Casimicrobium huifangae: one gene and its partner. The protein of the gene in region 1 binds, or shares a complex with, the protein of each later gene. Links are inferred from orthologs where the notes say so. Each region holds a gene or a part of one and is shown on either strand. Other genes may lie near its edges. The genes, in order: FKL89_RS01645 and xseA.

Evidence for each region.
Region 2: the proteins of FKL89_RS01645 (region 1) and xseA are in contact, whole or in part, in a cryo-EM structure (PDB 8TXR), measured with the Escherichia coli proteins. The link is inferred for Casimicrobium huifangae from one-to-one orthologs.

Annotation. Positions count from the first base shown.
Region 1 is NZ_CP041352.1:354,942-366,754, forward strand. The notes cover bases 2,818-5,602. They hold FKL89_RS01645 (exodeoxyribonuclease VII small subunit), read right to left. Parts: upstream 4,427-5,602; coding sequence 4,208-4,426; downstream 2,818-4,207. Other genes in these bases: dxs (1-deoxy-D-xylulose-5-phosphate synthase), read right to left, coding at 2,818-3,303; FKL89_RS01640 (polyprenyl synthetase family protein), read right to left, coding at 3,314-4,198; FKL89_RS01650 (hypothetical protein), read right to left, coding at 4,544-4,999; FKL89_RS01655 (helix-turn-helix transcriptional regulator), read left to right, coding at 5,122-5,602. Outside these bases: FKL89_RS01625 (thiol:disulfide interchange protein DsbA/DsbL), read left to right, coding at 1-396; FKL89_RS01630 (helical backbone metal receptor), read left to right, coding at 490-1,341; more of dxs, read right to left, coding at 1,420-2,817; more of FKL89_RS01655, read left to right, coding at 5,603-5,913; FKL89_RS01660 (DMT family transporter), read left to right, coding at 6,037-7,083; FKL89_RS01665 (Bug family tripartite tricarboxylate transporter substrate binding protein), read left to right, coding at 7,263-8,246; FKL89_RS01670 (DUF3237 domain-containing protein), read left to right, coding at 8,246-8,728; FKL89_RS01675 (aromatic ring-hydroxylating oxygenase subunit alpha), read left to right, coding at 8,913-10,043; FKL89_RS01680 (ferritin family protein), read right to left, coding at 10,227-11,078; FKL89_RS01685 (cryptochrome/photolyase family protein), read right to left, coding at 11,280-11,813. UniProt on the Escherichia coli protein: Bidirectionally degrades single-stranded DNA into large acid-insoluble oligonucleotides, which are then degraded further into small acid-soluble oligonucleotides.
Region 2 is NZ_CP041352.1:1,821,136-1,833,080, reverse strand. What follows is about bases 1-2,917. They hold xseA (exodeoxyribonuclease VII large subunit), read left to right. Parts: upstream 1-730; coding sequence 731-2,104; downstream 2,105-2,917. Other genes in these bases: FKL89_RS08365 (DUF1800 domain-containing protein), read left to right, coding at 2,214-2,917; FKL89_RS08375 (hypothetical protein), read right to left, coding at 382-648; FKL89_RS08380 (glutamine--tRNA ligase/YqeY domain fusion protein), read right to left, coding at 1-385. Also shown: more of FKL89_RS08365, read left to right, coding at 2,918-4,550; FKL89_RS08360 (DUF1501 domain-containing protein), read left to right, coding at 4,562-6,427; FKL89_RS08355 (PQQ-dependent sugar dehydrogenase), read right to left, coding at 6,564-8,504; FKL89_RS08350 (choice-of-anchor D domain-containing protein), read left to right, coding at 8,805-10,331; FKL89_RS08345 (TlpA family protein disulfide reductase), read left to right, coding at 10,406-10,882; FKL89_RS08340 (DUF4266 domain-containing protein), read left to right, coding at 10,879-11,127; FKL89_RS08335 (DUF3570 domain-containing protein), read left to right, coding at 11,114-11,945. UniProt on the Escherichia coli protein: Bidirectionally degrades single-stranded DNA into large acid-insoluble oligonucleotides, which are then degraded further into small acid-soluble oligonucleotides.

The DNA of each region.
Region 1 (11,813 bases):
ATTCCGGTGGCCTTCCAGCCGGCGTGGGTGAATCTGGGCAAGATCTACTACACGCTCGAAGGGCTCGGTCGCGAGGACTTGTCGGGCAAGGTGTTCTCGTCGCTGCACGGCGCCGGTGTCAAGCTGAACGAAGAGAAGGTGTTCTTCGACTGGGCCGCGAGCAACGGTCTTGACGCCAAGAAGGTGCAGGAGATGTGGGGCTCGTTCGCGGTCAACAGCAAGATGAACCGCGCCAAGACGCTGGCCGGCAACTACCAGGTGGACAGCGTTCCGATGCTCTTCATCGACGGCAAATTCAAACTGCAGCCGCACCTGCTCAAGGGCCAGCACAAGGATGTACCGGCCGCGCTTGACTTCCTGATCGCCAAGGCACGCGCCGAGCGCAACAAGAAGTAGTTCCGCCCGCAGCACAGCAAGGCCGCCGCGTCACACCGGCGGCCTTTTGCTTTCCGGGGTTTTGCTTTGCAGCGCCGCCCCCATCTCGGTGCGATGACTCATCTGCCCGATGCCATTGGCCTGCGCCACGCGCGCTTCCACTCCCCCGCCCGCCTGCGCATCGCCTGCCTGGTGCCATCGATCACCGAGACGCTGTTCGCGCTGGGGCTTGGCGACCGTGTAGTCGCGCGCACCGGCTTCTGCATTCACCCCGAGGAGGGCGTGCGCGAGGTGCTGAAGGTCGGTGGCACCAAGGACGTGAATGTGGCGAAGCTGATCGCCACCGAGCCGACGCACGTCATCGTCAACATCGACGAAAACCGCAAGGACACCGTTGACCATCTGCGTCGCGTGATCCCGAACGTGATCGTGACGCACCCGCTGCTGCCGGAGGAGAACGCCACGCTGTTTGCGCTGCTCGGGCATGTCTTCAGCGCAGAAGATGCCGCGCTCGGCCTCGCGCGCGAGCTTGCCGCCGCCCTGGCCAACGCGCGCAACGTCGGCGCCACGCGTGCGGCCGAAACTGTGCTGTACCTGATCTGGAAGAACCCGTGGATGACTGTCTCGCGCGACACCTACGTCAGCGCGATGCTGGCCACCGTCGGCTGGAAAACGCTGCCCATGCAGGCGGAGAAGCGCTACCCGGAGATCGCGGCGGACGACAGCGTCTGGCGTAACGCTGATCGCGTGTTTCTGTCCACCGAGCCCTATCTGTTCGACGACGGCCACATCGCCGCGCTGCGCGACGATCTGCACCTGCAGCAGCCGATCGAACTGATCGACGGTGAAATGACCAGCTGGTACGGCGTGCGGGCAATTGCCGGGCTCAAGTACCTCGCTGATTTGCGACGCAGACACGAGCAACTTTCAGCCCCGAGCCGCGCTGTGCAAGGTCTTATTGCCTGAAACGGTGAAAGTCGACTTGTAGCCAATTAGCCAGTCAGGCCCAATCGCAATGCGGTTTGGCGCCTGATGCTGATCGCGTCAGGCGGCGGCTTTGCCTGCCGGCACCGCAGCGTTGGCAATCACTGCGTGAATGCTGCGCTCGACGCCAGCGGCGTCAAGCCCGACCGAGGCCAGCAGCACGGCCGGGTCACCCTGATCGATGAATTTGTCGGGCAAGCCCAGCATCAGCAGGCGGTTGCCGAGGCCGGCATCAGCGAGGAATTCGGCGACGGCGCTGCCGGCGCTACCGGGTACTGAGGCCTCTTCCACCGTCACCAGCAGCTCGTGTGAGGCTGCGAGTTCGCGGATGAGCGCCTCATCGAGCGGCTTGACGAAGCGCATGTTGGCGACCGTCGCGTCGAGCTTGTCGGCAATGGCGAGGGTCGGATGCAGCATCGAGCCCCAGGCGAGGATGGCGATTTTGCTGTTGCCGTTGGCCTTGCGGGCGATGACGCCCTTGCCGTGCGCCAGCGGTGCGATCGCAGCATCCGGCGCACCGTGTGCCGCGCCACGCGGGTAGCGCACGGCGGCGGGGGCCGCGAGCGCGACGCCATGTGACAGCATCGCACGGCATTCAGCGGCGCTGGACGCACTCATGATGGTCATGTTCGGCAGGCAGCGCATGAAGGCGACATCGAAGCTGCCCGCGTGGGTGGGGCCGTCAGCGCCGACCAGTCCGGCGCGGTCGATGGCGAACAGCACCGGCAGGTTCTGCAGCACCACGTCGTGCACCAGCTGATCGTAGGCCCGCTGCAGGAAGGTGGAATAGATCGCCACCACCGGCTTCAGCCCCTCGCAGGCAAGCCCGGCAGCAAAAGTCACGCTGTGCTGCTCCGCGATGCCGACATCGAAATAACGATCCGGGAATTCTTTCGAGTAGCGCACCATGCCCGAGCCTTCGCGCATGGCCGGCGTGATGGCCACCAGCTTGTCGTCGCTGGCGGCGGTGTCGCACAGCCAGTCGCCGAAGATGTCGGAGTAGGTCTTCTTCGGCACCACGGCAGGCGCCGCCGGGATGCCGGCGGAATGATCGAACTTCGGCACCCCGTGATAGAGGATCGGGTCGTCCTCGGCGCGCTCGTAGCCCGCGCCCTTGCGGGTGACGACGTGCAGGAACTGCGGCCCAGTGCGGTCCTTCACCTTGTTGAGCGTGTCGACCAGCAGGTTCACGTCGTGGCCATCGATCGGTCCGATGTAGTTGAAGCCGAACTCTTCCCACATGGTGCCGGGCAGCACCATGCCCTTGGTGTGCTCTTCCCAGCGTCGGGCAAAACGAGACACCGGCGGGATGGCGGACAGCATGTTCTTGCCCATGCGACGCACGGCGCCATACATGTTGGAGGCCAGCAGCCGCGCCAGATAGTTGTTCAGCGCGCCGACCGGCTCGCTGATTGACATCTCGTTGTCGTTGAGGATCACCAGCAGGTTGGCGTCCATCGCTCCAGCGTTGTTGAGCGCTTCGAATGCCATGCCGGCGGTCATTGCGCCATCGCCGATGATGGCCACCACGCGGCGGCTCTCGCCTTTCGCCTTGGCCGCCACGGCCATGCCGAGCGCGGCGGAAATGCTGGTCGATGAATGCGCCACGCCGAAGGTGTCGTACTCGCTCTCGTCGCGCTTGGGAAAGCCGGCCAGACCCTGCCACTGGCGCAGCGTGTTCATGCGCTCGCGGCGGCCGGTCAGCACCTTGTGTGGATAGCACTGATGGCCGACGTCCCACACCAGCCGGTCGTGCGGGGTGTCGTAACAGTAATGCAGGGCGACGGTCAGCTCGACAACGCCCAGGTTTGACGACAAATGGCCGCCCGTCTTCGACACCGAATCGAGCACGTAGGCGCGCAACTCGTCGCAGAGGCCGCCAAGCTCGCTCTGCGGCAGGGCGCGCAGTTCGGTCGGCAGGTTGATCGTTTCAAGCAGTGACATGGGCTTTCCGTTACGCGGTGCGCTGCGCCATCGCACGCGCAAGTGCGGCCAGACGGTCGCTGTTGAGGTGGGTGGGCAGCGCGGCGACGGCGTCAGCGGTGAGCCTGTCCGCATAGGCGCGCGCCGCGTCAATGCCCATCAGCGACACAAAAGTGGGCTTGTCATTGGCAGCGTCCTTGCCTGCCGTCTTGCCGAGTGTGGCGCTGTCGGCGGTGGCGTCGAGCACGTCGTCTACCACCTGAAAGACGAGACCGATCTTCTGCGCATAAGCCGACAGCGCGGCGATGGTTGCCTCATCTTCTTCCGCCAGCAGTGCCGGCAGGATCACCGCTGCCTCGAACATGGCGCCGGTTTTCAGCGCGTGCATTTCTTCCAGTGCGGTCTGGCCCATCGGCTTGCCGACGTTGGCGAGATCAATCGCCTGCCCCCCCGCCATGCCGTACGCGCCCGAGGCGTCTGCCAGCTCATGAGCCGCAGCGACGATACCGGCAGGGGATGCCGGCGCCGCCAGCAGCACGGCGAACGCCAGCGGCTGCATGGCATCGCCGGCGAGCATGGCGGTGGCTTCACCAAACACGACGTGATTGGTCGGTTTGCCGCGCCGCAGGTCGTCGTTGTCCATGCACGGCAAATCGTCGTGGATCAGCGAGTAAGCGTGGATCATCTCCACGGCGGCAGCGGCGTGATCGGCAAGCTCAGCGGTGGCGCCAATGGCTTCGGCGGTGGCGTAGGCGAGCAGGGCACGCAGCCGCTTGCCGCCGCCGAGTGCGCTGTAGCGCATCGCCTCCAGCAGGCGACCGGACGCGAGTTCACCTGCGGGTACCCAGCGGGCGAGTGCGGCTTCGGCGCGCTCGCGATGCGCCGCACTCCATTGATCGAGACTGGCGATGGACATCAACAACAACTACTCTTGCTTGAACGGCTTGAGCACATCGCCTTCGAGCACGCGCACCTGCTGCTCGACCTGCGCCAATTCGCCCTGTGCGTACTTCAGCAGTTCAGCGCCACGCTTGTACGCCGCGAGCGAATCTGCCAACGGCAGGCTGCCGCTTTCGAGGTCAGCGACCAGCTTTTCCAGCTCGTCGAGCGCGGCTTCAAAGGTTTTCGGGGCGGTTTTGGCCATGACGCGGCAGTGCACCGGGAGCCGGCGGATGCGAAATCGTAAACATTCGATTTTACGGGCCGAACGCCGGGCCGCCCCGCTCTACCTGCCCTGCAGACGCTGGCTGGAGTAAAGCGCCTACTGCCAGGGCCGGAAGAACGCCTGATCGGGGCCACAGGCCGCCGCGGCACCCTTCAGCGGCTCACCGCGGATGGGGATGCGCGCCTGCTGGTCGCCGGAGAGCTCGGTGAGGATGTCAAAGCTGCCATCAGCATTGACCTGCACACTCACCCGATGCTCGATGCGGAACACGCGCCCCATGCCCGGCTGCGAGCAGACGCCACGCCAGCTGGCGCTCCGCTTGCCTTCGCGCACATCGGTCAGCGTACAGACGACGCCCAGTGCGGCCATCACGCCCTGCCAGTCGCGGGCGGACAGATCGTCGTTGCTGTAGGTGTCAACGCAAAGATCACGCACCTTGCGGTTCCAGTCGACCCGATAGGCACCTTCCTTCAGTTTGGGCGCGGCCAGCACCGGCGTGGCACACCACATGGGCACCGCAAAAACCAGCAAGGACAGAAAAACCTGGCGCATCGTAAATTCCTGGGCATCAGTCGCGGCGAGCCAACAGTCACCGCGCAACAGCCTGTCTGTGTGAGTTGGGCAGCATAATCCTTACAGAGGAAGCACGCCGTAACGGGCGCAAGGAGGAGACCATGCAAGTCTGGTCGTTACCGGGGTCACCCGCTGCGGGGGTAGCCAGCGTGCTGCCGGCACTGGTCTCCGGGATTGCCGGCGCTGACTTTGCCGCGCGAACGCTGGCACGGCTCAACGATGCGTTGCCAGCAGCGTCATGGTCGGTGTACCGCCTGCGTCGTGATGGCCCGCCACGCCTGCACCTGTCGGCGAGCCATGGTGTCGCCGACACCACAGTCGACTGCTTTGCTACCTACCGCAACAGTGGGCTTTATCGTGACGACCGCAGCTTCGCCGCTGCCGAAGCGTCGGCGCAGGCGCCGGTGATGATCCGCACGACGCCGGATGACCTGCCCAGCCCACTGCACCGGCAGGCGATCTATTACCGTCACGCCATGCTGGAGCGGCTCTCGGTGGCGGGCCTCGACGACGACGGCTCGCTGCTGGCGATCAATCTTTACCGTCACCATCATCAGGGTTTGTTCGGCGATGCCGAAGTCACGCAGTTTGCTGCGATGGCGCCGATGCTGTTTGCCATCGTGCGTCGGCATCTGGAGCTGGATGCAGGTATCACAGCGACACCGCTGGTCGATCGTGCATCACAATGGCGCGCCTCACTCGGCCGCCGCTGTCCGGCGCTGACCGCACGCGAGCTGGATGTGCTGACCGCCGTGCTGCGCGGCCTCACCTATGACGGCACCGCCGCCGAGCTTGGCCTCAGCGTCGCCACCGTGAAAACCTATCGCGCCCGCGCCTTCACCCGGCTTGGCATTCACTTCAAGAGTGAACTGTTTGCCGGATTGATGCAATGAGCCTTCCGGAACCGCGAACCGGCACGGCAAAGATGCAATCACTGGGCGCGGACGATCTTCTTCACGAGCGTCTTTGCGAAGGCCAGAGCGGTAAATCAACTGGACGAGGAGGGCCGTAGTTCAATGCGGCAGGAAATTTTTTTTGCAATCGCGGCAGCGGTTTTGTTTGGTGCCAGCACTCCTTTTGCCAAGCAATTGCTGGGGGAAGTGCATCCGCTATTGCTGGCGGGTCTGCTCTATCTTGGAAGCGGGCTTGGACTGACCAGCGCGCGGGCGATTCGCGACGGCGGATGGAAAAGCACGGGTTTGTCGCGGACCGAATGGCCGTGGCTCCTCGGTGCGATACTTTTCGGCGGCGTTTTGGGGCCGGTCGCCCTGCTGTTCGGGCTCAGTCGCATCGATGCGGGGTCGGCGTCCCTGCTGCTGAATCTTGAATCCGTCCTCACCGCGCTGCTGGCGTGGATTGTCTTTCGCGAAAACGCTGACCGGCGAATCATCGCGGGCATGCTGCTAATCGTCGGTGGCGGTGCGGTACTGTCCTGGCCGTACGGCGGCGGCACAACCGCAAGTGGAAGCAGTATGGGTCAACTACTGGTTGCCGGCGCATGCCTTTGCTGGGCCGTTGACAACAACCTGACGCGAAAAGTGTCAACGGTCGATTCGCTGTTCATCGCCGGCAGCAAGGGGCTGATGGCTGGTTTGACCAACACCGCGCTGGCCTTGGCGACCGGCGCGCAATGGCCATCGTTGGGCGTTGTGACCGGTGCGCTGCTGCTGGGGCTGCTCGGTTACGGCATCAGTCTGGTGTTCTTTGTGCTGGCATTGCGCGGCCTCGGCACCGCGCGAACGGGCGCCTACTTCTCGACGGCACCATTCATCGGGGCGGCGATCTCGTTGTTCTGGCTTAGCGAAAGTGCCTCGCCGGCGTTCTGGCTGGCCGGCGCGCTCATGATCGCCGGCGTATGGCTCCACCTGACCGAGCGCCACGAGCACGAGCACACGCACGAGCGGCTTGAGCATTCGCATCGCCATGTTCACGACGAGCATCATCAACACTCGCACGACGATTCGATTGAAGACGGGGTGCCGCATGAGCACATGCACGTCCACAACCCCCTGACGCATCAACACGCCCACTTTCCCGACATCCATCATCAGCACCGACACTGACGGAGGCCGGTGTCAGAGCAGGGAAACCGGGTCAAGTGACAGCTCCCGCCACAACAGGCATGATGAGTGTGACGAAGCTCGGGCTGACAGATGGGCTATGTCGTCATCCTCGCGGAGGACAGACAGCACCGGCGCTTGCGACGACACTGCTGGGCGCATGTCCAGAAGGAGGATTCATCATGCCCGGCAATCGCTTTTTTACTGCGCTGGCGCTCGCCGTCGGCGCGCTTTGCACACTGGCCAGTGGTGGCGCGTTGGCCCAAGCCTTTCCGAACAAACCGATTCGCCTGATCGTCGGCTTTCCGGCCGGCACCGGGCCCGATCTGGTGGCCCGCGTGGTGGCGCAAAAGCTGCAGGATTCGCCCGGCTTCAATGTGGTGGTCGACAACAAACCCGGCGCCGGCGGCCTGATCGCCGCGCAGGAGGCCGCCCGCGCCGCGCCTGACGGTTACACCCTCATGCTCGGAGAAGTGGGGCAACTGGCGATCGCGACCAGCAGCTACAGCCGCCTGCCGTATGACGTGCAGCGTGACTTCGCGCCGGTCAGCCATATCGCCAACACCGATTTTGTGTTGCTCACCAACCCCGACAAGAACCCGGCCAAGACCGCGCGTGAATTCGCGACTTGGGCCAAGGCGCAGCCGAAGTTCTTCATGGGCACGTTTGGTGCCGGCACGCCAGGACATTTCGGCGCCTACATGTTTGGCGACGCGGCTGGTGTGAGCGTGGAACCGGTGCACTACAAGAGCACCGGTGACGCGGTGGGCGGCTTGCTGGGCGGTGACATCCCGGCCATGTTTGCCACCGTCGCCCTGGCAGCGCCAAACGTGAAGGCCGGCAAGATGCGGGCGCTGGCGGTCAGCAGCGACAGTCGCGCGCCGGCTCTCCCGGAGGTGCCAACGCTACGTGAACAGGGCTTCGGTTCACTCGAATTCTCGGCGTGGTTCGGCATCGTCGCGCCGGCGAAAACGCCCGACGAGATACTGAAGCGGCTCAACACCGAGGTGGTCAAGGCAGTAAGCGGTGCCGAGGCGCGCAGCAAACTGCAGGAGATGGGCTTCAAGGTCACCGGCAGCTCGCGCGCCGAGTTCGCCGCCATCATTCGTGATGACACTGCACGCTGGGGCAAGGCTGTCGCCGCGACCGGCTTCAAGGCCGATTGATGACTGATCCGATACTGGCAACGCCATTGCTGGAGCCGGTGGCCCAGCTGACCGTCACGGTCGGGGCGCCCGTTGAGGCGGGCGCTGTGACCGGCGTCGAAACGCGTGGTCAGCGCCGCATCATCCCGATCACTGGCGGCAGCGTGCGTGGCCGCCTGCAGGGGCGGGTGCAGGCAGGGGGCGCTGATTTCCAGATCATCGTTTCGCCGACGATGGCCGTGCTTGATGCCCGCTACGTGCTGGCGCTCGACAGTGGCGAGCATGTTTACGTGCAAAACCACGCACTGCGGCGGGGGCCAGCTGAAGCCATCGCCCGGCTGGCGCGCGGCGAGCCGGTGGACCCGGCAGCGATCTACTTTCGCTGCGTGCCACGCTTTGAGGTGTCATCACCCGCGCTGGGCTGGTTGACCGAGAGCATCTTCATCGGGACTGGTGCCCGCTTTCCGGATCGGGTCGAGCTGGCGTTCTTCCGCGTCGGCTGAACGCGGCTGCTGATCGCGAATCCCCACCCGGCAAGGCCCGGTGGGGAATCATGGGATAATTCAGGCGTTTGACGACGCAGCCTCCGGCCCCCAGGGTAGAGGTTGACTTAGCAAGGGTTGGGTGCCTTCCGTTAATTGCACCTGGTTTGTGTTGGGTTAACTCCTGTGACTGGAAAGGTTTGCGATGAGCCGCCTTCTTTCCGCTGCGGAATTGTCCGCGCCGGTTTCACAACTTCCTCCTGCCGCCTACTTCGACGAGGCGCTGCTTGCGCGCGAGCGTGAACTGCTGTTCGCGCGCGGGCCGGGCTATGTCGGGCACGAGCTGATGGTGCCGAACGCTGGCGATTACGCCGTGCTCGCCAGTCGCAACAACGCCCACGCACTGACCCGCACCGAACGCGGCGTCAACATGATCTCCAATGTCTGCCGCCATCGCCAGGCCATCATGCTTGACGGCCGTGGCTCGCTGGCACAGAACGGCGGTAACGTGGTCTGCCCGCTGCACCGCTGGACCTATTCCGGCGAAGGTGAGCTGATTGGCGCGCCACACTTTGCCTGCAATCCCGAGCTCAACCTGCAGAACAAGGGCTTGAAGGCCTGGAACGGGCTGCTGTTTGATGGCCCGCGTGACCCGGTGGTCGATCTTGCCGCATTGTCGGCACAGACGCGGCAGACGCTCGATTTCTCCGGCTACGTTTTCAACCGCAGCGTGGTGCACGATTGCGACTACAACTGGAAGACCTTCGTCGAGGTCTATCTTGAGGACTATCACGTCGGGCCGTTCCATCCGGGGCTCGGGCAGTTTGTCACCTGCGACGATCTGGCGTGGGAGTGGGGACGCGAGTTTTCGGTGCAGACGGTGGGCCTGTCGCGCGGCTTCGACAAGCCCGGCTCGCCCACCTACAAGCGCTGGCACGAGCAGGTGATGCAGTTCCGCAACGGTGTGCCGCCGGAGCAGGGCGCCATCTGGCTGACCTACTACCCGAACATCACGGTGGAGTGGTATCCGCACACACTGGTGGTGTCGTCACTGTGGCCGCAAAGCGTGAGCAAGACGGTGAACGTGGTCGAGTTCTACTACGCCGAAGAGGTTGCCCTGTTCGAGCCCGACTTCATCGTCGCGCAGCAGGCAGCCTACATGGAAACCTGTGTCGAGGACGACGAGATTGGTGTGCGCATGGACGCCGGGCGTCGGGCGCTCTGGAACGAAGGTCGAGTAGAAGTTGGCCCCTATCAAAGCCCGATGGAGGACGGCATGCAGCACTTCCACGAGTGGTATCGCGCCCGTATGGGTGACGCGGCGGCTGGGCTCTGAGGCCTTGGCGTAACGGCTTTTACCGGGATTGACGGCAGCAGGGGGCGTGAACCCCTGAATTTCGACTAATCGACTTGCTGACGTTTTCGGCGCTTAGCCCTTATCCAACAAGGCTTTCGCCGAAAAGCTGATGGCGGTACCTTGCGCGCACAAGGTCGATGGCGAAAGGGAAGTTCGCGATTTTCAGACCGCCTGCGGCCCCGCCAGCAGTGTCTTGCGGTACTTGTTGAGGTCGTTCAACGATTCCAGGCTCTTGCCGAACAGATTTGACAGGTTGTGCAGGATCATCTTGACGACCTTGCCTTCCCATTCCTTGTCGAACTTGATCTGCACGTCGAGCCAGCGCTCCAGCCATTCCGGGTCGGGCAGCTTGCTCTGCACGGTGTCGTTCGGGAACAGCGCCTGATTGACGTGCAGGTTGGTCGGGTGCATCGGCTTGCCGGAGCGACCGCTGGCCGCCATCAGGAAGCCGATCTTGGCAAAGCCGGCCTTGACCTCGTTGACCTTGTCCACCGCGGCGCGGGCGATCGCCTGCTTGAGGTATTTGAGATAGGCGCCAGCGTGGCGGGCCTCGTCCTTCGCGATCAAGCCGTAGATGTGCTTGATCAGCGGCTCGCTGTGCCATTCGGACGCGCGGCGATACCAGTGGTTGAGGCGTACTTCGCCGCAGAAGTGCATCATCAGCGTTTCCAGCGCGGGCGCCGGGTCAAACTCGAAGCGCACGTTGTCGAGCTCGGCTTCGGTCGGCACCAGCTCCGGGCGGAAGCGGCGCAGGTATTCCATCAGCACCAGCGAGTGCTTCTGCTCCTCGTAGAACCAGACCGACATGAACGCCGAAAAATCGCTGTCGCCACGGTTGTCGCGCAGAAACATCTCGGTTGCCGGCAGCGCCGACCACTCGGTGATGGCGTTCAGCTTGATCGTCTGCGCCTGCTCATCGGAGAGCTTGCTGGCGTCAAAACTGTCCCACGGCACGTCGGTCTCCATGTTCCAGCGCACGCGCTCGAGATCCTTGAACAGTTCGGTGTAAAGCATGACGGGGAGACTTTCGGTGAATTGCCGGGCACGCCACCGCAGACGGTGATCGCTGCAGGTATTGACGCGTGCCGATTAAAACGCAATGACGGGGCACGATTGTATCGGCGTAATACGAAGCATCTTCGGTGCCGGTTCTTACAGTGTTCTTACTGAACCGTGACGCAAGGGTTACCGATAGTCGTTCGCCGGTCGGCGCGCTTACAGCCGGTCCAGGTCGGCGAGCATTTGCTCACCGTGTACATCAATCGCAGTGCGCTCGTCTTCGCCCAGGCGCGCCAGATTGCGCACCATCAGTGCCGTCCGCGGGTTGCCGGCGAACTCGCGCTCGTGCCTGATCAGAAAGCGCCAGTAGAGCGTGGTCATCGGGCAGGCGTCGGGGCCGGTTCGCACGTCGGGCCGGTAGCGGCAGCCGTAGCAGTAGTTGCTCATCCGCTTTATATAGGCACCGCTGGCGACGTAGGGCTTGCTGGTGAAACGGCCGCCGTTGGCGAACAGCGCCATGCCGGCGGTGTTGGGCAGCTCCACCCAGTCCACGGCGTCTACATACACCGCGAGATACCAGTCGGCCAATTGTTGCGGCGAGATTTCCGCCAGCACGCCAAACATGCCGGTCACCATCAGCCGCTGGATGTGGTGCGCGTAACCATGTTCCAGCGTTTGCCCGATGCACTGCCGTATGCAGTTCATGCCGGTGTCGCCGGTCCAGTACCACTTGGGCAGCGCGTTGGCGTG
Region 2 (11,945 bases), 1.5 Mb from region 1 along the record:
TGTCGAAGTAGTCGCTGGCGTAGAAGAGATGATCCTTGAACGAGAAGCCCAGCCACTGGACCATCTCCTTGATCGACTCTTCGTACTCAATGTCTTCCTTGACTGGATTGGTGTCGTCGAAGCGCAAGTGACAGACGCCAGCGTAATCCTTGGCGAGGCCGAAGTTCAGGCAGATCGATTTGGCGTGGCCGATGTGCAGGTAGCCGTTCGGCTCCGGCGGGAAACGCGTGATGACCTTGCCGCCATGTTTTCCGCTCGCATTGTCGGCATCAATGATCTGTCGAATGAAGTTGGAAACGACCCTGGATTCTTCTTTGCCGACTGGCGTGGCGCTGCTGGCGGATACAGCGCCCTTGATCGGTGCGCCCTTGGTCACGGAACTCATTCGAGATTGGACAATGTCGTATTGTGCGGTCGCAACATTGTAACGATGCGCTTTTGTACCGCCGAACGCGCGTCCATCAGCGTTCTGGAAAAGTCACCGCTGCGCGACGCCAGCCCCAATGCGGTCCCCGGAATCGGGAAAGTTGCCCACATCGATTGTGGATAACTGACCGGATAACTCTGCCGATCTGGCCGCAGCCCGCATCGGTTCTCGATTTTGCTTTTTGCTCGCAGTCTGTCCTGCAAAAACGTAAACTCGATCAAGCACTTGCACCACACAATCAGCGTTTGCAGGCGATGACGTTGGCGTGCTCCTCAGAATAATCCCGGTACCGCTTTCGTCGACATGTCCTGGACAGAACCCGCAGAAACCATCAACAACGCCGAACCTATTTCGGTCAGCGGATTGTTGCAGCGCGCGAAGCTTGCGCTGGAACGTGCGCTGCCCTTGTGCTGGGTGTCAGGTGAGATCTCCGGTTTCAAACGCGCCGCGTCGGGCCATTGTTATTTCGACCTGAAGGACGACGCGGCACAAATCGCCTGCGTGCTTTATCGCAACCGCGCTGCGCTGGCTGGATTTGAATTGAAGGATGGCGCACAGGTGGAGTTGCGCGTGCGTCCCTCGGTCTACGAGCCGCGCGGCAGTTTGCAATTCACCGTCGAACAGGCGCGCCTGGCGGGCGTGGGTCGTCTCTACGAAGCGTTCCTGCGGCTCAAGGCAAAACTCGACGCCGAGGGCTTGTTCGCCGATGAACTGAAACGCGAGCTGCCCGCATTCCCGCGATGCATCGGGCTCATCACGTCGACCAGGGCCGCTGCCCTTGCCGACATGCTGCGTGTACTGCGCGACCGCTGGCCACGCGCGCAGGTAGTCGTGTATCCGGCGAGCGTACAGGGTGCGAGCGCGCCCCGCGAATTGCTCGTGGCGCTCAACGCCGCCAACGCGCGTGCTGAGTGCGACGTGCTGATCATCGGCCGTGGTGGTGGCAGTATCGAGGACTTGTGGGCGTTCAACGATGAAGCGCTGGTGCGTGCCGTTGCCGCTTCCAGTGTGCCCATTGTCAGCGCGGTCGGCCACGAAACTGATTTCACGCTCTGTGATTTTGCCGCCGACGTGCGAGCGCCAACGCCAACCGCAGCCGCAACAATGGTCACCCCAGAGCAGCATAGGCTGCGCACGGCATTGGGCGAGCGGGCACAGCGCCTGATCGACGCGCTGGACAACCGCTGCAACCGGCTCGCCGAACGGCTTGATCATCTCGCCGCGCAATTGCGCAGCAGTCTCGGCCAGCTTGCGCCCTGGCGCGAAGCCCTGCTGCGCGCCGAGGCGCGACTGCAGCGCTGCCTGACCAGGCAGCTGCCGATGCAGCACGCGCGATTGGAAGCGCTGGCGCGCACCCTCGTTGCCCGGCAGCTTCCGCCCCCGGCCATTGCCCGTCGCCTGTCGGGATGCGAGCATGCGCTGGCGCCCGCCATGCGATCCCGTTTGCTCAGTGTGCAGCATCGCCTCGACCGCGCTGCTACGGCGCTCGCGCATCTCAATCCCGAGAACGTACTTGACCGCGGCTATGTGCTGGTCTACGACGGAAACGGCGCGCTGGTCACCGACCACTCGCCGGTATCCATCGGGGAGCAACTGACGTTGCATTCGCGTCGGCGCCGGGTCCGCGTCACTGCTGACGAAATTACAGACGTAAAAGTAAATCCGTCCAATGGCTAGCAACAGCCGCTGAAAAGCGACTGAATTTGCGCGTCAATGCGTCAAGATACTTGTGACGGTAATGCCGATGTCATAACATGCCGGCGTCCGCTGACAAAGGGGTCGAACCTTGAAACCACTCTTCGCTGCACGCGTGCTTGGCGCGCTTCTGCTTGTATCTGCAGGCGCGCACGCTGCCTGTCCATTCAACGTCTCCGGCGTCGGTACCCTGACCGACCCGGCCAGCTTTGATCTGTTGCGCGATGGCGTGCTGATTACCCGGTACGCGCAAGGCATGCGTGGTGCGGCGCTGGTGGCCGGCACCGGTACCACCGCAGCCACGGTCGAAAGCAATATCGCGAGCAACCTGGCACAACTCGACATCAATGGCGATGGCTTCCTCGATGTACAGGACGCCCTTGTCATCAACCGTGCGCTGCTTGGCATCACCAACAGCAAGCAAGGCGCTGGCACCAGCAACGTCAACTACGGCACTCGAACCAACGCTGCCGTCATGCAGGCCTTTGTTGCCGGTGGCTGCAACACCACCTTCGCAGCGCCCACGACCGATCAGGTCGATGCTGCGCGCTTCCTCATCCAGTCCACGTTCGGTCCCAGCCTCAACGACATCCAGTCGTTCGTCGCGCTGACGCCGGATGCCGCCGTGTCCGGCAGCAATCACAAAAAGCAACGCTCGACCTGGCTCAACGATCAGCTCAACATGGCGCGCGGCCAGAAGCATTTTGACTACCTGCTCGCGCGCAAAGTTGAGTACGATGCCGCCGGCCAGACGTTTTACAGCGAGATGAGCCGCGAGGCGTTCTGGGGCCAGGCACTGAAGAGCCCAGACCAGCTGCGACAACGTCTGGCGTTCGCGCTGTCGGAAGTCCTCGTGGTCTCCGAGAACGGCGGATCGAACGACCCGTTCGAGCTGGCCGCTTATCTTGATCTGCTGGCCGACAATGGGTTCGGCAATTTCCGCGACATCCTCAACAAGGTGGCGCTCTCGCCAGCGATGGGGCGCTACCTGAGCCACCTGCGCAACGATGGCGGCAGCGCCAATCCGAACGAGAACTTCGCGCGGGAAATTCTGCAACTGTTTGCCGTCGGGCTGTTCATGCTCAATCCGGACGGCACCGCCACCGCGACGCCGAGCTACGACGAGAACACGGTGAAGGGATTCGCCAAAGTGTTCACCGGGTTTTCCTACGATGACCCGTATTGCAAGGCCGGCGATCCCGGGTACGGAATTCCGCGCAATAGCTGCCTCGACGGTTACTCCACAACCCATCCCTCCTGGTACTGGAGCCCGGACAACAATCCGCCCAACAATGCTGGTGGTGAGTCCTTTCCACCCGTGCTGACCGGTTGGGCACGGTCGATGATTGCCTTTCCCGGCAAGCACAGCGCGCTGTCGAAGCAGTTGCTCAAATACAACTATGCTTCGCCCGTCGCCGCCTGCACCGCTGCATTGAATGTCGCCAAGCCGGTTGCGTCCGGCGGGTCGGACGGCCTGCTTCCCGCAATCACCACCACTGGCTCCGGCGTAACGACGGGGACCCGCGTGAACGTGACGCAGGCCAACGCCACGCTGACCTCGGCGATCGACAACGTGTTCTGTCACCCCAATGTCGGCCCCTTCATCAGCCGCCATCTGATCAAGTTCCTGGTGACCTCGACGCCCACACCGGCGTATGTCCAGCGTGTCGCCACCGTCTTCAACGACAACGGCAGCGGCATTCGCGGCGACATGAAAGCCGTGTTGCGCGCCATCCTGCTTGACGACGAAGCGGTGTCACCGGCTACAACGCTGACCGCCACCGAATACGCAAAATTCGGAAAGCTGAAAGAGCCGATTCTGCGACTCTCCGCGATCCTGCGCGCCTTCAATGGCACGGCAGCGTCGGGCCGTTACCAGCTGCACTACATCAACGACGTCGAATACGGCATCAGCCAGGGGCCGCTGCAATCACCGACGGTGTTCAACTACTTCCATCCGGAGTTTGCACCGCCCGGCCCGGTGTCCAGCAATGCTGCGATCGCGCCGGAGTTCGAAATCACGACCACGACGGCGGTCGCCAGCACGCAAAACTTCTTTGGCAGCGTGATCACTTCAAGCAACGGCAACAATCTGTACAAGCAGAACGGTCAGGGTGATTTCTCGGGTACCTGCGATTCGACCAATACGCCGGACTGCATCTTCTCGAACCTGTCCGATCTCTACGCAATACAGGCCAGCAGCAGCAGCCTGTTCGACTACATCAATCTGGTATTGCTTGGCGGCACGCTGAGTCCCGCCAACAAGACGGCGCTGGCCAGTGCGCTGGATACGGCCTATCCGGTCTACACCCTGCCCGGCTCGCCCACGGCGGGCAACATCACGACCTGGCAGGACCGCAAGCGTGATCGCGTCAAGAGCGCGCTGTGGCTTGCCGTACACACCCCCGAATTCCAGATTCAACGATAGGCGGCACCACCATGACACCCAAGAACTTTCAGGAACGCCGCAGCTTCCTCAAGCAGGCCACCTCGCTCGCACTCGCAAGCGGACTGCCCACGCTGGAAGCGCTGACCAAAGTCGCGCATGCTGCTGGCGGCGTCGGCACCACCGAAGTCGGCGCTGACTACAAGGCCATCGTTTGCGTCTTCCTCTATGGCGGCCAGGACGCTTCCAATGTACTGATCCCTTATCGCGACAGCAATGGCACCGGAACCACCGAGTACGACCGCTATCGTCAGGGTCGTGCCAACGGCAGCGATCCGCAAAATCAGACGACGTCCACCGGTGACCTGTCCTACACCAACGCACAGCTGGCGGCGACGTCGATCTCGTCGACAGGTACCGATCCCGGCACCAACTCGGTGTTCACCACCCACACCTACGGTCGCCAGTTTGCGCTACATCCGAGCTACGCCGAGTTGCGCTCGCTGTACAACAGCGGCAAGCTCGCCGTGATCGCCAACGTTGGCCCGCTGGTGGCACCGTTGACGCGCGCGCAATGGTACGGTTCGTCGGCTACACGACCGCCCCTGCCAGTCAACCTGTACTCGCACGACGACCAGCAGAAAGGCTGGATGAGCGGCACCGCGAACGTGGCCAATCCGGCCGTCGGCATCGGTGGCAGGATTGCAGCCAACCCGGCGATCGCTGCGTTGAACGTTGGCGCCAAGGTATCCACGCAGATTTCGATCGATGGCGTGAACACTTTCATGCTGACCGACGTCGGCTCGCCGACTACCGCTATCGCCTATCAGGTCGGTACAGGCTCCATCGGGCGCCTGCAGACTGCGACCACGACGCCACCGGCGACGCCGACCGTCTGCAACACGGGCTCCACGTTCATGAACAACAACCCGACATCGCCCTACTGCGTGACGGGTGGCCCGATTCGGGTGAGCAACGGCTACAGCTGGAATTCGCCTCTCTACAACGCGTTCCGCGGCCGCATCAATGCCACCGCCGAGAACGTGTCGGTCTACCACGACCAGTGGCGGCAAACGATGAACCAGTCGATCCAGACGGAAATTGACGTCAGCTCGGCTTTCCTCAACAGCCCACCAACTGAGGAAATCGTCGCTCCATTCCAGACCGTACTCAGCGTCGACAGCGGCAACGATCTGGCCAAACAGTTGCGCATGGTTGCCGCCATGATCCGCGCCAGCAACCAGCTGGGCGCCACGGCTGCCACCCCGGTCAAGCGGCAGATATTCTTTGTGTCCATCGGTGGTTTCGACACTCACGGCACCGAATTCTGGGACAACAACCCGAGGCTCAATGGCCGCATCAGCAAGGCCATCAATGCCTTCTGGTCGGCGATGGGCAACGTGCGCATCCGTGACGCCGCCGGCACCGGCTATCTGCCCGGCAGCGCGCAGGATCGCGTCACGCTGCTGACCATGACCGACTTTGGGCGTACGCTCGACTCCAATGGCGCGGGCTCCGATCATGGCTGGGGCAGCCACCACTTCGTGCTTGGCGGCGCGGTGCAGGGCGGCAAGATCTACGGCATGAACCACAACGTATCGCAGGCGTATATCGACTCCCTCACCACCACCAGCAAGGTCTGGGTCAGCCCGGATACCACCTGCGGCGCCGTGCCGCGCGTCGGCATTCCGCCAGACCGCTACAACAGCTCGCTGACAGCACCCGGCGCCAAGTGCAATGGCCTCAACCACGCGCTCGACCGCGGCGAATTGCTGGCGACCACGTCGGGTGATGCCGTGATGGCGACCATTGCCAAATGGTTTGGCGTGCCGCTCACCACCAACGCCGAGATTGACGCCATGTTCCCGACCGTACGGGCGGCCCACCCGAACGGCTTTGACATGGGATTTCTGGCCTGACCACCGGCTGCGTTGGCAGCCTGGTCAAAAAGGGAAAAGGCGCGAAATTCGCGCCTTTTTCTTTTCATATCCTCCTTCGTATCCGCGCAGCGCGCGTCACTCCTGCCCGAGTTTGCTTTTTTGCAATGGGTGCCGCTCAGGGTTGCAGCGTAGTTGCGAGATAGCTCTTCATCTGCGCCACGTTCCTGCTGCCTGGGCGGGCAGCGCCGCTGATCAACGCAGTATCGTCGGTCAGACCCAGCAGGTGGCGAATGATCAGCAGGCCATCGGTGGTCGCCAGGCGCAGATTGTCGCCCTCGATGTCGAGATCCGGCAGTACGGCCGCAAGATAGCCTTCGATGGCAGCGGCCGAGGCGCGCTCGGCCCCGGCTGCAGCGACGGCGTCGGCCACCAGCGCAGCGCCGCGATAGCCCAGCAGATAGCGAAGAATCAGCAGCCCGTCGGTCGCCGCGTCAAAGCGGTCGTCGTTGTCAACATCCAGGCTTGGCACAAAAGCTCCGGTCGTAAAGGTTGCGGTAATGGTGCTGGCGCTGGCCGGCACGGTGTAGGCATGGCTGCGTGCTCCTGCGTCAGACCACGACGCGAAGCGATAGCCGCTGGAGCCCGCATTTTGGTCGCGCGCTGCGATGGTGAAGGCAGCACCTTCCGCAGCGTTGATGGTGAACGGTGTGGCGCGAGTAACGCCGTTCACCGTCAGACGCAGTCCGGGTGGCGAGGTTTGCAGCGTCACGTCGCGTGTCTGCCCGTAGCGGACACGACGGATCTGCCCGCCACCAGCATAGGACGTGTAGTACAGCGCCTGAGTTGCGAGATAAGGCCCAAAGGTCAGCGAGGTTGCGCTGTTGGCGCCCAGACTGGTGGCGAAGGCAAACGCCGAGGTGATTGGCGCCGCCGGGGTGCCGGTAGCTGCAATGCGGAACATCGCGCCGCAGATGTAGTCAGCCAGCAGGTAGGTGCCGTTGTAGGCCGACGGCCACACACCATTGGGCACGAAGGCACCACCAGTAATCGAGTTGCAGCCGCTAACCGTCGTGCCCGGCACGCTGGTGCCACCGTGCTGGTATTCGAACACCGGGTCGATCATGTTGGCCGGGCGCGGGTTGCATTTGCCGCTGGTGCTGTTGTCATGGGCGCCCTCGCGGCAGTACCAGCCGAAATCGGCGCCGGCCTGCAACTCGTCGACCTCCTCCCATACCCCCTGCCCGACATCGTTCAGATAAAAACGGGTGCCGGCAGCGTTCGGATCGGGCGCGATGCGGAACGGATTGCGCAGGCCCCAGGCAAAGGTCTCCCGGCAGTGGTTGCCGGCAGTCGTGGCACCGGTCAACGCGCAGACGCCGGTGCCAGCACCGACAAACGGATTGTCTGGCGGAATACCACCGGTACTGGTGACACGCAAAATCTTGCCGGTCAGCACGTGTTTGTCGCGCGCCGCATCGTTGCCACCGCCGGAGCCGGAATCGCCCGCATAGTCGGTGCCACCATCGCCGATGCTGACGTAGAGATAGCCGTCCTTGCCGAAGTGCAGGTCGCCCGCGTTGTGGTTGCCGCCGGGCGATGGCATGTTGTTGACGATGATGGTCTCGGTCGCCGGATTGATCAGATCATTGCCGCCGAGCACAAAGCGCGACACCCGATTGACGGCGCGTCCGGTTGCGTCGTAAAGCGTTCCCGTTCCATAGATGGCGCCAGTGGCGCACGACGAACCATTGCGAGCCGTGTAGAACAGATACACATAGCCGTTGCTGGCGAACTGTGGATCGACGGCCACGCCCAGCAGCCCGCGCTCGCTGCCGGTGCAGATGCGCGGATCGGCGCCAGCGGCCGCCGTGTTGAAGGTGATTGCGGCGGTGGCGAGCAGCGCGCCATTCTTGACCACCCGCAAGGTGCCACCCTGCGTGGTGATCAGCATTCGCCCATCCGGCGTAAATGCCAGTGCCGTCGGCGCACCGACGTTCACCACCGCTTCATCGACGAAACCCGATGGCAGTGTTTGCGCGGCGACTATGCCCGGCAACGCCGACAGCACCAGACAGCGGGCGAAAAAACGGAACAGAGAGCGGGAGATTCGATTCATGTACGCAACCATATGACATCGTCATTGGCAGTGCAAGGAAAGAATGAGGCCTTCGCGATCATCAACTTTTTGCATAAAAGCCGATTTTCATTGGGCTAAACGGCCAATTTCACTCAATGTCGATTTCGGCAATTATGACCACCAAGCCCTTATCAAATGGTACTTTGACCGAAAAGCTGATCTGGTCAATACTGATCGTGTCACGCATTGAAGGTTCGCACCAATGCGCTTTGACAGCAATCCCATTGGCATAATGGCGGGAGCGATCGGGGGACGCAAACGATAGTGAGAATGTTGTCGATGCAGAACACAGAATCGGGCGGCCGGCCAGTTACAACCTGGGCAACGGCCATGCTCTCGCGCCTGGCGGCGTTCGCTGCGATTGGCCTGGTCAGTCTGCTCGGCAGCACGGTGCTGGCCCAGGACGTCAACAACGGCAAGGTGCTCTACAACACCCCGCTGGTCGCCGGTGAACGCAGCTGCAGCAATGGCGCCTGTCACGGCCCCGACCCGCTGGACCGGCAAAACCGAATTCAACTGGGTGAGAACGCCGGCAATATCGCCAACGCCATCAACAATCTGGTGGTGCAGATGGCCTTCCTGCGCGGTCACGTCACCACACCGCAGCTGATCGATCTCGCGGCCTACATCGCGGACCCGACGTCGGCCACCGGCCAGCCTGTGGCGCAGGTGTCGCCGCCGACATTGAGCTTTGGCGCCGTCGCGCCCGGCACCGCTGCACCAGCGCAGCAGATCACCGTCACCAACACCGGCACCTTGCCGCTGGCCGTGTCCGGCGTCTCGTCCAGTGATCCGGATTTCGCCGTCAACTCGAACTGCAACGTGGTCGCCATCAACGCCAGTTGCACCGTCAACGTCATCTTCACACCATCGGCGACGGGCGCCCGCAACGCCACCATCACCATCCTGCACAACGCGAGTGGCGGCAGCAGCACGGTGACCGCCAGTGGCTCCGGTTCGGCAGCGGCCATTCAGGTACCGGCCACACTGGTATTCCCGCCGACGGTCGTTGGCTCATCAAGCAGTCAGCAGTTCATTGAGGTGCGCAACACCGGCAGCCTGCCGCTGCAGATCAGCGCCATCGTCATCACCCCGAGCGGGAGTCCGTTCCAGCGCATCGGTGGCGATTGTGCCGACGGTATCAGCGTCCCGCCATCCGCCAGCTGTTCGGTATCGCTGCGAATCACGCCGACCGAGAGCGGCGCCGCGCAGGCACAGTTGTTGATCCTGCACAACGCGGCGGGCGGTAGCAGTGCGGTGGCGTTGAGCGGCCTCGGCGTGGTCAGTGCGCAGCAAACCCGGGTGATGACCGAATATCGCTACGCCCCGCTTGACTACTACTTCATGACCTCGCGCGATGGCGACAAGACGCTGCTCGATGCAGTCGCCGGCTGGGCGCGAACCGGTCAAAGCTTCAACGTGCTGGTCATCGAGGCAGCCGACCGGCTCGGCATCTCGCGCTACTACTTCGATCAGGTGGCGCGCAATGGCCAGCGCGGCAGTCACTTCTACACGCTGGTTGAAACCGAAAAAACGCTGCTCGCCAGCCTCAATCCGAACAACCTGCAGGCGCCCCGCTTGCCCTACAACGAGGGTGTCGACTCCTATGCCTTCGCGCCACTGGTGGAGGGCGTTGGCGGTTCCTGCGCTGCCGGCCTTGCCCCCGTGTACCGACTGTTCCGTGGCAATGCGAACTTTCCGAACGACCCGAACCATCGCTTCACCACCAGTCTGGCGATTTACAACCAGTTCGTCGGGCTCGGCTGGGACGGTGAAGGCGTGAAGTTCTGCGTTCCTGCGCCATGATGCAGGCTGCGCCATCTGGCAGCTATCGGATCTTGCGAGTCGTAGCGAATGCGGCCCGAGCGGTGGCGGCTGCAATGGCGGTTAGCAGCGCCGTTTCCACAACTCAGGCGGCAGTCATCGGTGACGCTGCGCCGTCGTTTGCACTGTCCGGCCCGCAGGGCGCTGTCTCGCTTGACGCCATCCGCGCTCGTGGGGAATGGACGTATCTCGACTTCTGGGCATCGTGGTGTGGGCCCTGCAAGCAGTCGTTCCCCTGGATGAACGAGATGCACGCGAAGTATGGCGGTAAAGGCCTGCGTATCGTTGCGGTGAGCGTCGACACGCGAACCCAGGACGCTGAGAAGTTTCTCGCCAGCAACCTGGCTAGCTTCACCATCGCTTACGATACGAGTGGCGATACGCCGCGCCGCTACGCTGTCAAGGCGATGCCGACGTCGCTGCTGATTGATCCGGCAGGTCGCGTGGTGCTGGTTCACGCCGGGTTCAAGACAGAAGACCGCGCCGCACTGGAAGACGCCATCAGGAACGCCCTGTCGAGGACCGCGAAGTGATTGAACTGAAGCTACCGAAAACGCCACCGCGCGCCGCCCTCCTGCTTGCCGTGCTCGCCCTGTCCAGCCTCGCCGGCTGTGCATTGCAGCCACCGCAAGCGTTCGAGAAGGGCAATCTCGCCAAGCGGGAGATGACCTTCGGCGCTGACCCGCTGGAAGACGCCTTCAGTCAGCATGTCTATTTCAGCAAGGAAGCGGCCTCAGGCGGCACTGGCGTTGGCGGAGGTGGCTGTGGCTGCAACTGACCACGACGACATCCAGCCCACCGACGCTCGCCCGCGCCTCGGTTCGATCACGCTCGCGGCGCTGGCGCTACCCGGCCTGCTGAATGTGGCGCACGCCGAATCGGCACCGACCGATGGCGTCATTAGCGTCAAGCTGCAAAGCTACGACGACCGGCAACCCGGCCTTGACCGCATTCGCGTCATCGCACCGTCGCTATACGTGCTGGCACCCGTGGCGTCGAACTGGGCGCTGGAAGCGAGCCTGGTCCACGACGACATCTCCGGCGCGTCGCCGCGCTGGCATTCGGCCATCTCTGGCGCGTCGCACATGAGCGACCACCGCACTGCCGGCACGGCGCGGGCCACCCGCTACTTCGATCGCGTCAGCGTCGGCGTGGGCGGCGCCTTCTCGGAAGAGCGCGATTACCGCTCCCGCGCGGCGTCGCTTGATGTGCGCTGGTCGACGCCCGACAACAACACCACGCTCTACGTGGGCGCCGGCCTCACGCGTGACGACATCAACCCGGTCAACGGCGTCGTCGAGAACGAGCACAAGCGCAGCAACGAATTCATGATCGGCGTTACCCAGGCGTGGACGAAGAACGATCTCGTCCAGCTCAACGTCGGCCGCGTCGCTGCCAGCGGCTACTTCAACGATCCCTACAAGCTGGTGGACAAGCGCCCGCGGGAGCGCGACCAGACCACGGCGCTCGCCCGCTGGAATCACCACATCGAGCCGCTTGGCGTCACCATCCGCTCCAGCTACCGCTTCTATCGCGACACCTTCGGCATTCGCGCCCACACGGCTGCCGTCGAGGGCGTGCACCCGCTGGGCGAGC